DNA from 2 places in the Arthrobacter flavus genome. Region 1 is predicted to be linked to the other one. Evidence: predicted binding sites of a transcription regulator. Region 1 holds the regulator's gene; the other holds the start of a gene.

Evidence for each region. Region 1 encodes LexA, which represses DNA repair genes until DNA is damaged. Its sites were predicted from a motif close to TCGAACANNTGTTCGA; they were not measured.
Region 2: ABD059_RS06360 (LexA family protein) is a predicted target of LexA. The motif match lies at 1,319-1,334, and genes of this name have one in related genera.

The regions. Positions count from the first base shown of each region.
Region 1 covers NZ_BAAAIJ010000036.1:36,716-45,390, forward strand. Annotated here, with positions in the region: gene ABD059_RS09265 (MFS transporter) at 1-980, opposite strand, end outside; gene ABD059_RS09270 (SseB family protein) at 1,015-1,893, opposite strand; gene priA (bifunctional 1-(5-phosphoribosyl)-5-((5-phosphoribosylamino)methylideneamino)imidazole-4-carboxamide isomerase/phosphoribosylanthranilate isomerase PriA) at 1,890-2,648, opposite strand; gene ABD059_RS09280 (hypothetical protein) at 2,689-2,829, opposite strand; gene hisH (imidazole glycerol phosphate synthase subunit HisH) at 2,850-3,488, opposite strand; gene hisB (imidazoleglycerol-phosphate dehydratase HisB) at 3,485-4,102, opposite strand; gene ABD059_RS09295 (histidinol-phosphate transaminase) at 4,185-5,294, opposite strand; gene ABD059_RS09300 (LysM peptidoglycan-binding domain-containing protein) at 5,483-5,857, opposite strand; gene lexA (transcriptional repressor LexA) at 6,313-6,969, shown strand; gene ABD059_RS09310 (ATP-dependent DNA helicase) at 7,021-8,675, opposite strand, start outside.
Region 2 covers NZ_BAAAIJ010000020.1:37,882-41,602, forward strand. Annotated here, with positions in the region: gene ABD059_RS06355 (Y-family DNA polymerase) at 1-844, opposite strand, end outside; gene ABD059_RS06360 (LexA family protein) at 874-1,305, opposite strand; gene ABD059_RS06365 (hypothetical protein) at 1,485-1,922, shown strand; gene ABD059_RS06370 (CYTH and CHAD domain-containing protein) at 1,977-3,497, opposite strand; gene ABD059_RS06375 (L-threonylcarbamoyladenylate synthase) at 3,569-3,721, opposite strand, start outside.

The DNA.
Region 1 (8,675 bases):
AGCGGGGACACCGGCCGGTGCAGCGCACCGTAGATCAGGCCGCCCACCACCGATGCGGCGCACCAGGCTGCGAAGACCAACCCGAGTTCACCCTCCCGGCCCGACTCCTCGAGCGCGGCCACGATCCCCACCTCGGTACCGGCCAGCACCAGTCCCGCCCCAGCTGCCACCACCAGGACCACCGCCACCGCCAGCGTCAGCCAGCCGAAGCTACCCGCCAGTCTTTCCTTGACGTTCTGCCGGCCCTTCGCCCCGTGACGGCCGGGTGCTGCGCGTCCTCCCGGGTACAGTTCGGCCGAGGCTTCGGTGACGTGCGCTGGCGCCGATGCGACCAGCGCACCGACGGCTGCGGCTTCGTCCTCGGCTTCGGTCGGGGCCCCGGAGACAGCTCCCAGCTGTTCGCTGCGGGTCGGTGGGTTGAACCACATCAGGAAGAGGCCGGCACCGGCGGTCGCCAGCCCCACCAGGGTGAGGCCAAAGACCGTCGAGACCTGGGTGGCCAGGACCACACCCAGCGCCGGTCCCACCATGAAGATCATTTCTGTGCTGATCGCGTCAAGAGTGAACGCGGTCCGTCGCTTCTCTCCGGACACCATCACACCCAGGGACTGGCGGACCACCGAGAAGGCGGGCAGGGTGAACAACCCACCGATCAGGGCGGCAACGAGCAGCCACTCATAGGACAGCTGGGGTGCAACAGACCAGATCACTGCTTCGGCGATGACCGACGGAATCAGGGCCTTGCGCAGCCCCGCACTATCGACGCGGCGGCCACGCCAGGGGGCCCCGACGGCGATGCCAATTGTCAGAAGAGCCGCGACGGCACCGGCTTCCGCGTACCCCCGGTCGAGGGTCTGCACCACATGGAGGGTCAACAGGACTCCGGCCGCGGAGTGCGGGAACCTGGCGATCATTCCGACGATGAGCAGGCGGCGCACCGGGACAATACGGAGCAGCTCCCGGTAGAGGGCAAAATTCACTGGTTCACTCTTCTGCGGGTCCGCCCGCACGTCCTCAGCGGGTCAGTACCACCTCAAGGGAGTCGACCCGTTCCACAAATTCTGTAGTGGCCCGCAGCCGGTCCTGCAGCTGCTGGACCACCGCCTGGACCGCGTCCCCAGCTAGCCCGTCGCGGAGCGTGATCTGGAGCCGCACTTCGGGGCCCGGTCCCCCGCCGGATGCCAGTGTACCGTCTGCCGCGCGGGCCGGAACCCCGCTGCCGGGACCCAGCGCTACCCGCAGAATCGCTGGTTCCTCACCGGTGATCTGGGCGACCAGGTCGGCGATGCCCGGGTCGCTGTAGGCCGGCCGCCACTGGAGCTGCTGGGCGAGCGCCCACAGGGCGGGGCGGCGCACCACAAAGGTGAAGTGAGCGCCCGGATCGATGACCAGCAGCTCGGCTCCGTCGGCGACCGCCGACAGCGCCGCACGCGGCGCGTAAACAGCCACCGGTCTGGCCTCCGGATGCCACGCGGCCAGAGCAGCACTCGAGCTGAAGACCGGCAAAGCGGTGCGACCATCAGGTGCCTTGAGCGTGACCAAGGCCATGTCGGCCTCCTTGTCACCCTCCGGTATTCCCCCGCCGTTGCCGTGGTCGGCGTGCGGGTGAGGTTCGCCGTCGCCGGTTACCCCGGCAAGCTGGGCGACCACCGGCACGAAAAGCCTCACCCCGGCGAGGGCAGCCAGCACTCCCGTTTCGTCGCTGGTGCCAGCCAGCAGCCGATCGACGGCCTGGGTGTAGGCGGGCGGTGCGGCGCCGTCGTCGTCGTCAAAGTTGTGCAGCGGGTTGCCCTCGCCGCTCAGGTCTCGGCCTGCCCAGGCCTGGCCCGCCGAATCGGCGGTGTTGGCCGCCAGGGCCGCCGCTATGTGCGCGGGGAGGTGCCGCTCGCTCACACCCGGGATGCCGGGTGCCCGGCGATGTCGAGCGCCTGGGGCAACGTGAAGGCGCCCGCGTACAGCGCCTTGCCCACGATTGCACCTTCCAGTCCCCGCGGCACCAACTGGCGCAGCGCTGCGAGGTCCTCAAGGCTTGAGATGCCGCCCGATGCGACCACCGGGCGGGAGGTCCGCTCAAGCACCTGCTCCAGCAGCTCGAGGTTGGGGCCGCGGAGAGTGCCGTCCTTGGTGACGTCGGTGACCACGTACCGGGAGCAGCCCGCGTCTTCGAGGCGCTGCAGGACTTCCCACAGGTCGCCGCCCTCTTCAGTCCAACCGCGGGCCGCCAGGGTGGTGCCCCGGACGTCCAACCCGACCGCGATCTTGTCGCCGTAGCGGGCGATGGCCGCTGCCGTCCACTCAGGGTTTTCCAGTGCCGCGGTCCCGAGGTTCACCCGGTGCGCGCCGAGTTCCAACGCTGCATCAAGGGAAGCGTCGTCGCGGATCCCCCCGGACAGCTCCACCTTGATGTCGAGTTCGTTCACCACGCGCCCGAGCAGTTCACGGTTGGAGCCCCGGCCGAAGGCCGCGTCAAGGTCCACCAGGTGCACCCATTCGGCGCCGTCGTGCTGCCAGGCGAGGGCCGCCTCAAGGGCGTCACCGTAGCCTGTTTCGCTGCCGGCCTCGCCCTGGACCAGGCGGACAGCCTGCCCGTCGACGACGTCGACGGCGGGAAGCAGTTCGAGAATGGGGGATTCAGTAAAAAGGCTCATCGGGGGTTATGACTCTTTCGTAGCTGTCGGAGGTCTGGAATCAGATGTCGGTCAGGGTCAGGAGGTAGGCAGCCAGTAACGCCATTCCCGCCAGGACCCAGAAGCTGATGATCAGGGCCTTGGGTAGTTCCTGCCGGCGGAAGGAGATGGCCCCACCGATCAGCAGGCCAGCAAGCCCCATCAACACTATGCTCCACATGGCTACCGCAGCCCGGCTGTCCAGTTGGAGAGCAGACGGGCCCCGGCGTCGCCGGACTTTTCGGGGTGGAACTGGGTGGCGCTGAGGGGACCGTTTTCGACGGCGGCGATGAACTGACCGCCGTGGTCCGCCCAGGTCACCATTGGGGGTTTCATGGCTGGCTGGGTGACCTCAAACTTCCACTGCTGCACCCCGTAGGAGTGCACAAAGTAGAAGCGCTCGTCCTCGATGCCGTCGAAGAGTTGTGATCCTTCGGCGGCCTTCACCGTGTTCCAGCCCATGTGCGGCACGACGTCAGCCTGCAACCGTTCAACGGTACCTGGCCATTCGCCCATGCCTTCGGTCCGGACCCCGTGCTCGACGCCCTCCTCGAAGAGGATCTGCAGACCGACGCAGATGCCAAGCACCGGCCTGCCGCCCGCCACCCGCCGGCCGATCATGCGTAGCGCATCGACGTCCTTCAAACCCTTCATCACGGTCGCGAAGGCTCCGACGCCGGGCACCACCAATCCGTCGGCGTTCAGGACGTCGTCGGGCTTCGCGCTCAAGGTCACCTCAGCGCCGACGTGCTCCAGCGCGCGAACCGCTGAACGGATGTTCCCCGAACCGTAGTCCAGGACCGTGACGCGTGGCGCACTCATAAGGCCCCCTTGGTGGACGGGATGCCCTCCACCCGTGGGTCCGGTTCCACTGCGGCGCGGAGCGCCCGGGCAAACGCCTTGAACTGGGCTTCGACAATGTGGTGTGGATCCCGCCCACCCAACACCGTCATGTGCAGGCAGATCTGGGCATGCAGCGTGATCGCTTCGAAGACGTGCCGGGTCAGCGACCCGGTGAAGTGCCCACCGATCAGGTGGTATTCCTGGCCTGCGGGCTCACCCGTGTGCACCAGGTATGGCCGTCCGGAGATGTCGACGACGGCGTTGGCCAGTGCCTCGTCCAGCGGAACGCTCGCTTCGCCGAACCGGCGGATGCCCGCCTTGGTCCCCAGGGCTTCCCGCAGCACCTCGCCGATGGTGATGGCAACGTCCTCGACGGTGTGGTGGACATCGATGTGTGTGTCACCGGTGGCACGGACCGTGAGGTCGATCAGTGAGTGCTTGGCCAGCGCCGTCAGCATGTGGTCGTAGAACGGCACCGAGGTGCTGATCTCCGCGCGTCCGGTGCCGTCCAGATCGAGCTCGACAAACACCGACGACTCGCTGGTGGTCCGTTCCCGGCTCGCAGTGCGTCCGACAGTGGTTTCCACGCTCATGGCTATCCTTCGATTGATACGTAGCGGATGGGTGACGGTAGGGACAGCACCGGGCGCCGCTTGAAAAGAGTCTCTTACCAGTCTAGGAGACGGCCCGCTCCAGCAGGGCACCCAGGGTCTCGAGGAACACTGTGGTTTCCGTCTCTGTGCCAGCGGTGACCCGGAGGTGACCGGGAATACCGACGTCGCGAATGAGCACTCCCCCATCAAGCAGGCCCTGCCAGATCCGGTGCGGGTCGTCCAGGCCACCGAAGAGAACGAAGTTGGCATCCGAGGGAACCGGGGTCAATCCGAGCTGCAGAAGCCCGGCCACTATCCGGTCGCGTTGCACCTTGATGTTTTCCACGTTGGCAAGCAACAGGTCAGAGTGGGTCAGGGCCGCGTTCGCTGCCGCCTGGGTAATGGCCGACAGGTGGTAGGGCAAGCGGACCAGTCGGAGCGCGTCAGCGACTTCGGGCGCCGACGCCAGGTAGCCGAGCCTTGTCCCGGCCATCGCGAAGGCCTTGCTCATTGTGCGGGATACCACCAGCCGTTCCCGTCCTGCCAACAGGCTCAGGGCACTCACGGTGCCCGAGTGGGCGAACTCCGCGTAGGCCTCATCGACGATGACGATCGCCTGGGCGTCCTCGCTGGCCTCGTACACCGCTTCCACCACGTCCAGGCCCAGCGCTGAGCCGGACGGGTTGTTGGGTGAGCAGAGGAAGACCAGGTTGGCGCCGGACTGTCGGACTTCACGGGCCGCGTCCTCGGCGTTGAGGTCGAACTTCTCATTTCCCCGACCTGCGATGTAGCGGGTGCCGGTGCTGCTCGCCAGTAGCGGATACATGGAGTAGGTCGGGGGGAAGCCGATTGCGGATCGGCCCGGTCCGCCGAAGGCTTGCAGAAGGTGCTGCAGCACCTCGTTTGATCCGTTGGCAGCCCACAGGTTCTCCGGCGTCAGGCCGTGGCCGAGGTAGCGCGCCAAATTGGTCCGGAGTTCAGTGAATTCCCGGTCTGGGTAGCGGTTCAAACCCACGACTTCCCTGCTGACCGCCTCGACGATTGCCTGCCGAACATCGTCCGGAACCCCGTAGGTGTTCTCGTTGACGTTGAGGAGGATGGGGACATCCAACTGTGGCGCCCCGTAGGGGTGCTTGCCCCGCAGATCATCGCGCAGGGGTAGCCGGCTCAACCGCTCAAACTGTTCGCTCACCTATCAAGGTTAAGCGTGGAGTGGTGCTGGTGCAGAATCGGTGGGTCTTCCACCGTCATCCTGGTCACCGTGGCGATCGCAGAAACTCCGCACCCGGTGGCCGAAACTGGCCGACCGGGTTGGAGGGTTCTGCGGGGATGTCCTGGCGGCGTGAGGCACTGGCCGTGGGAAGTGGCGTCCGGGCAGGCTTACCGGTTGGCGGGCACATCCAATTGCTGACCTGCCTGCAGCACTGACGTGCCCAGGCTGTTGAGCTCGACAATCTCGGAGACGACGACGCGCGGGTCGCGGTCCGGGGCGAACTCGGTAGCCAACTGCCAGATGGTTTCCCCGGCCGCAACGCTGACACTGACGGTCTGGGTGACCTCGCCGCCTTCGGCCGAGGCTTTCGCGGGCGAGTTGAAGAATCCGGCCAGCATCAGGGCAGCTGATGCCAGCAGGACGATCGGCAATCCGACCAGCAGAAGCCGGCCCCTGCGCGTGAGCCGCAGCTTGGTGGGGCTACCCTTGGTCGAGCCGCTCTCGGTGGTGGGGAAATTCTGGTGCGTGGTGATGACAGACATGGATACACCTCTCTGTACTCTCGAATCAGTCCATTCGGTGCCGGGGTATGAATCCGGCACCAACCCTGAAGGTTGAAGAAGATGTTCGAGCTAAAACCGGCCATTCCCGTTTTGTTCGAACTTATCTTCGAATTACTGCTGGTTTATTTTTAGCACTGATTGACGAACTTTGTCGAGACACGATCGAACAAATGTTTGAAAACGGGTTCCAACTCCCATACCGTTAGGGCAAGGATGAAGGTTCGGGATCCAGCAGAAACCAGCACATCATCCGCCACTGACAAAATAAGCTCGGCCCCCAAAACACAGGGATCTGCCGGGGTCCATGGATTCTTATCGAAGGGACAGCGACCGTGAAAGAGTCCGCCGAACCACTGGGCGAGCAGAGCTCAGACATTCCCCCGGCAGCCCTACCAACCCGTGGCCGCCCACGTGGCCGTCAGGTGCCCAAGGGCATGACGCCCCGGCAGAAGAAGATCCTTGAGACCATCCAGCGAGCGATCGGAACCAACGGCTATCCACCCTCAATGCGGGAGATCGGGGACACGGTGGGGCTCGCCAGCCTCTCCAGCGTCACGCATCAGCTGTCGCAGCTGGAACGGATGGGGTACCTCCGGCGAGACCCCAAGCGCCCTCGCGCCATGGAGATTCTGCTGCCTCTGACCCTTGACCACGATCAGCGCAGTGGTGACGAAGGATCGGACCGCGGCACGCTGCCCGACGTCGGCGGCGCAATCGATGCAGCAATGGTCCCGATGGTGGGACGGATCGCCGCCGGTGGGCCGGTGCTGGCCGATCAGGTGGTGGAAGACGTCATGCCCCTACCCCGCCAACTGGTGGGTCACGGCGATTTGTTCATGCTGCGCGTCTATGGCGACTCGATGATTGACGCCGCCATTTGCGACGGTGACTGGGTAGTGGTCCGCCGCCAGCAGGAGGCACAGAACGGTGACATTGTGGCCGCACTCCTCGACGACGAGGCGACGGTCAAGACGTTCCGCCAACGTGACGGCCACACCTGGCTGCTCCCTCAGAACACCCAGTACGAGCCGATCCTGGGAGACCTTGCCACGATCATGGGCAAGGTTGTCTCGGTGATGCGCGCCCTCTAACCCGCTGGGAAGTTAGCTCTGGCAGGCTAGAAGGGCCGGAGCCCACCGGCGCTAGCTATTCGGCGGTGTGGGTTTGCCGGCCAGTCGCTTCAGGACGCCGACCGCCGTCGAGCGGTCAGTGGTGGACCAGAAGGGCGGCAGCGCGGCACGCAGGAAGGATCCGTAGCGTGCGTTGGCAAGCCGGGAATCGAGAATGGCCACCACCCCCTTGTCCTCGGCCGCGCGGATGAGGCGGCCGGCACCCTGGGCGAGCCGGACGGCCGCGTGGGTCGCCGAGACACTCATGAAGCCATTTCCGCCGGCTTTCGCCACGGCCCGCGTGCGTGCAGTCATGAGGGGGTCGTCGGGGCGCGGGAAGGGAATACGGTCGATGGTGACCAGCCTGCAGGACCGGCCCGGCACATCGACGCCCTGCCAGAGTGACATGGTGCCGAAGAGGCAGGTGTCCGGTTCCTCCGAAAACTGTTTGACCAGCGCTGACATTGACGATTCGCCCTGGCACAGAATGTCAAAGTCGACCCGGGGGCGCAGGGCTTCGGCCGCGTCCTCGGCAGCACGACGGGAAGAGAACAGTCCCAGCGCTCCGCCCCGTGACGCTTTGAGGAGTACCTCCAGTTCGTCGAGCTGCTCAGGTGAGGTGCCCCGCTCCGGCTTGGGCAGATCCTTCGCGACATACAGCACGCCCTGCTTCGGATAGTCGAAAGGACTGCCGACGTCGACGCCGGTCCACGACGGCGCCGAGGCACCCGCAAGACCCAGCGAACCGGCAACCGGCCCGAACTCGGATCCGATGGCGAGCGTTGCCGAGGTCAGGACCACTGTGTGATCCGCGAACAATCCCTCCCGCAGCTTCCCAGCCACGGACAGCGGAGCAATGTTGATGGTCGCGGGGGCGTCGTCGTCGGGCTGTGAATACCCGGTGCCCGGCGAGAAGGTGCTGGGCCGTGATGCCCAGAGCACCTCCCCGGCCGGAGTGGCCGTCAGCAGCCGCTCGCACAGTTCGAAGACGGCGAGGACATGGGACTTTGCCATCTGACGTCCGCCGTCGGCTGGGGTCGGCCCGTCTCCCTTGGCATCCGAGAGCACTGCCCGGCAGGCTTCGCGGACCTGGGTGATCGCCGTCTCCTGCTCCTCGGTGAGTCCGGCGGCCATCAATCCCGTGGGAATCGCCGTGACGGTCGATTCGAAGAAGCGGTTGGCGGAGTCGAGGGCCTCGGTGGCGATTGACAGGTGCCGCCGTGCGGCCGACGCGGCCGCGGAGATCATCCCCGCCGACAGCTGGCCGGAGACCGCGCCGGTGACCCGGTCATGCAGTTCGTGGGCTTCGTCGATGACGACGACGTCGTACTCGGGCAGCACCGCAAGCCCTTCGAAGGCGCTGATTGCGAGCATCGCGTGGTTGGTGATGACGATGTCCGCGTCACCTGCCTTCGCCCGGGCCCGTTCACTGAAGCATTCCGCAGCGACCGGGCACTTTTGTGCGCCGAGGCACTCCATGCTGGTCACCGATACCTGCCGCCACGCCTGCTCGCTCACACCCGGGGTGAGCTCGTCCCGGTCTCCCGTGTCGGTGGTTTCGGCCCATTCCCGGAGCCTGACAACCTCGCGGCCCAGCGGGGTGGCCGGGCCGGCGGAAGGGTGCGGTGCGGCGGTGTCCTCGCCAAGGCTAAACAGCGCATCGGGTGCCCCCTCTTCGGGGAATCCCC
Region 2 (3,721 bases), on a different contig from region 1:
TTCCCGCGAGGGTAGTGACCGGCGTCGAAAATGAGCGGGAAAAGATCATCTGTTTTTTGTCCGTGCGCTCCGTTTCCAGTTCGATGCACGGGACACCGCGCAGTTCCAGGATGGTGCGCTGCAGAAGGACCGAGAATTTCCGTCGCATCAGCAACGGGTTGGCAGCACGAAGGTCAGCGATGGTGAACACGCCGATGGCGTTAAGCCGTTTTCCGAGTCGGCTAGCGACACCCCAAACCCCGGTGACCGGCACCCGCGACATGATGTGGTCGATCTGGGCCCCGGGCATGGTGTCGAGATTGCACACCCCACCCATCGCAGGGTTTTGTTTGGCCACCCGGTTGGCGAACTTGGCAAGGGTCTTGGTCGGAGCGATGCCGACGCAGACCGGCAACCCCGTGTGCAGCGCCATGGCGGCCCGGATGCCCCCACCCTGATCCTGCAAGGACTGCGGCGAACCCGCGAGACCCAAAAAGGACTCATCGATCGAGTAGACCTCCTGCCAGGCGGCGAAGCGACCCATCAGCTCCATCGCCCGTGAACTCAGGTCTCCGTACAGCTCATAGTTGCTGGAACGCTGAATGAGCCCCCAGCGGGGGGCCTGTGCGGAAATTTTGAACCATGGCTCGCCGAGTGGAATGCCGAGAGCTTTCGCCTCATTGGACCGGGCCACCACGCAGCCGTCGTTGTTCGATAACACCACCACGGGTACCCCCGCCAGGCTGGGATCGAAGACACGTTCACAGCTGACATAGAAGCTGTTGACATCGACGAGGGCGATCCGCGACGGTTTGCTGCGGCCGGTGGCTGCCGCCGACGGGTAATGGCCCGGGCCATCGGGCACTCGGGAATGGCCTTCGCCTCTCGCTGCGACTACACGTAGTGCAGGCAACGGGTGACTACCCCCCACACGGACAAGTCGGACAGTTCAGCGACCGTGATATCCGGATAGTCGCGATTCTCCGCTTTGAGGATGACCCCGGTGACGCCAAGATGCAGCCGTTTGATCGTCAACTCGCCGTCCAGGATCGCCACCACCACCGAGCCGTGGTGGGGTGTCAACGACCGGTCCACAATCAGCTCATCCCCGTCATTGATGCCGGCACCTGACATGCTGTCCCCGGAGACCCTCACGATGAAAGTGCAGGTGGTGTCCTTGATTAGGTGTTTATTGAGGTCAATCCCCCCGTCGTAATAGTCCTGCGCGGGCGAGGGGAAACCTGCAGGAACGGAGACCGGGGCGACGTCGGTGAGTTGGCCTGGCGGGGTTCCGTGTAACTGAGCAATATGGGCTACAACGGTCACAGCATCCCTCTATTAGTACATATATTCGAACTAAATAAGCGTAACATCCGACCCGGACCTTTCAGCGGGGCGACGTCAGATGCGTGGTCGGCGCAGTGCTAGATTTTCACGGGGACACGGCAACACCACGGACGGCCACCGCCGGCCGGGTGACCGACTGAAAGAGTAGGACACGAGTGATGGACTGGATCTGGTTCCCCGTGATGGCAATTAGTGCCGCGGGATTCGGCTTTGCGGGCGGGTGGGCAGCAATCGCAGCGGACCGTCGCCGACGCCTGCCAGAGGCTGCCGCCAGCGCTCAGGTCGATGTGGCTGAACCCCCTCGGCTGCGGGAAGCTGATTGGGCCGTGTACTGGCAGAAGGACAACATCTGGGTGTTGACCAACACCGGCTCAGCCAAGGCAACCCTGGTGGACGTGCAGTTCGAGCAGTTCGCTGTGGAATCGTCGAATCTGCGAAACACCATGCAGACCTCGGGGGAGGCCACGTTCAGCGGTTATCTGCGGGGAAACAAGCCGGCTGTACTGGTTTCGTGGGCCACGGAAGGTAGCGAGCAGCGGGGCCCTGCGCGACGCGCCATCCCGCTACAGGGCAACCGCCGCTGGCAGGACTGGTGAACTGGAAGGACTGCTGAACGACCCTCCGAAGACGCCTTGGTGCGCGCTTCCCGCTCAGCTGAGCTTCCCGATTCTTTTCCGGAATTTTGTTTCAGCTTCGCGTTGGATCGACGCTTCTGCCTCATGGAGCACTCCGTAGGCGAAGGTAGTCTCTCCGGCCCGTCGCCCAGCCCGGGATGCTTTGAGGAGAAACTCCTGAAACAGCACGCTATCGCGGTGGGTTCCCAGAATGTTCTGGATGGTCTCCGACGACTTCATTGACTTTCCCACCTGCCCGCCGAAAGTGAACCCTGAGCTCCCCTCGACCGACCTGATCGCGTAGCGCAGGCGCTTGGACCTCTTGCGCACGTCATGCAGTAGCTCCAGTTGTGAGTCCAGCTCTGATGCGCGGCTGGCACGTTGAGCGGATTTGGCCACGATCTTCTGCTGCCGGTTGACCGCTGGTGGAAGCTTCGTGGCGGCCTTCCCGCCGTTTTTCAAATCGCCCCTCAGCGGGATCCGGGCGGTGAACTCATCAAGGGCGTCAAGGGTAGCGAAGTATTCAGCAGAATTGAGGTCCCGGAGGACTGCTGAGTAAGCCTTCTCGTACCGGGCGGCGGAGGACTTGTCCAACCGCCTCATCAGGTGCCGGGGGATTGACCCCGGTGGCCGCTGGGCTATGCGTGACGGGATCAACGCCTGCATCACTTCCGCGTCACGGGCGGCACTCAAAGTCCTGCCGAGTGATTTCAGTTGTCCTTCGAGCTCACCGGCCGGAGCGACCTCCAGCAGTGGCCGATAGGTTTTCAGCATGCTGCGCAGCGTGCGGGCCTTCACCCGCAACTGGTGCAGCGAACCTGCCTCGTGGCGGCGCACCCGCGGATCCCACGCCATCAGTTCGGCGGCCACCTGGCGGAACGAAGCAGTCAGCACATTCCGCACGGAGCCGGGCTTACCGTCGATCGGGACGGGCTGCGGTTGGCCGCCCATGGCACGGGCCAGTTTCGATGTCCTGCCAGCTGGAGCGGCGCCCGCGTTCAACAAGGTGTGCTCGACGGCGTCCACCAGGGCCTCCCGGGCGTCGTCGGGAGCGGGCTCTCCGCCCTGCACTTCTGCCTCCCACTCACGCCAGGACCGTTCGACGCCGGTGGTCAAGTCTTCGGCGTCGACCACATCGTCGCTGATTTCGATCAGCGGCGTGCCATCCTCCCCCACGAGAGTAGTGATGGTCCGGGTGGTGGTGATTCGTGCAACTGGTTCGAGGGCCCGATGCCTGACATGGACCCGAACCAGGTCGAGTACCTCCGCCGGCGGTGTCTCGTCCGCGCCCGACAGCGGCACCTGAACCTCAAGCCGGTCCGCGACCGCCGGGAACTTGGTGTGCCAGCCTGCGTCTTTGCCTCCGCGCCGCCGCCGCAGGGTTATGCCGTGGCGCAGCAGCGCCCGGTCCGGCAGATCGAAGTACAAGGCTTCGAGCACCACGGTACCGCCGTCGTCCACCCTGGCCACGCCGGTGATGCCGGTCAGGTCGGGAACCACCGCCTGGGTGCTGACGTCGTATTTTCGCTCGATCTCCAACGATTCGGTGCGTGTCATCGTCCCATTATTGCGTCTGGTGTCCAGCGCCCCTCTGTTCACGGGCTACCCGAGGTAGCTCGCAGCTCCACTCACTCGAACCGGGACGGGTCGCCCATGCCGTGGCGCACCACTTCGGCGGAGCCGCTGGAGAAGTCGATTACAGTGGTCGGTTCGGCGCCGCAGTCGCCCGAATCGATGACCGCATCCACCTGGTGGTCGAGCTCCTCCTTGATTTCCCAGCC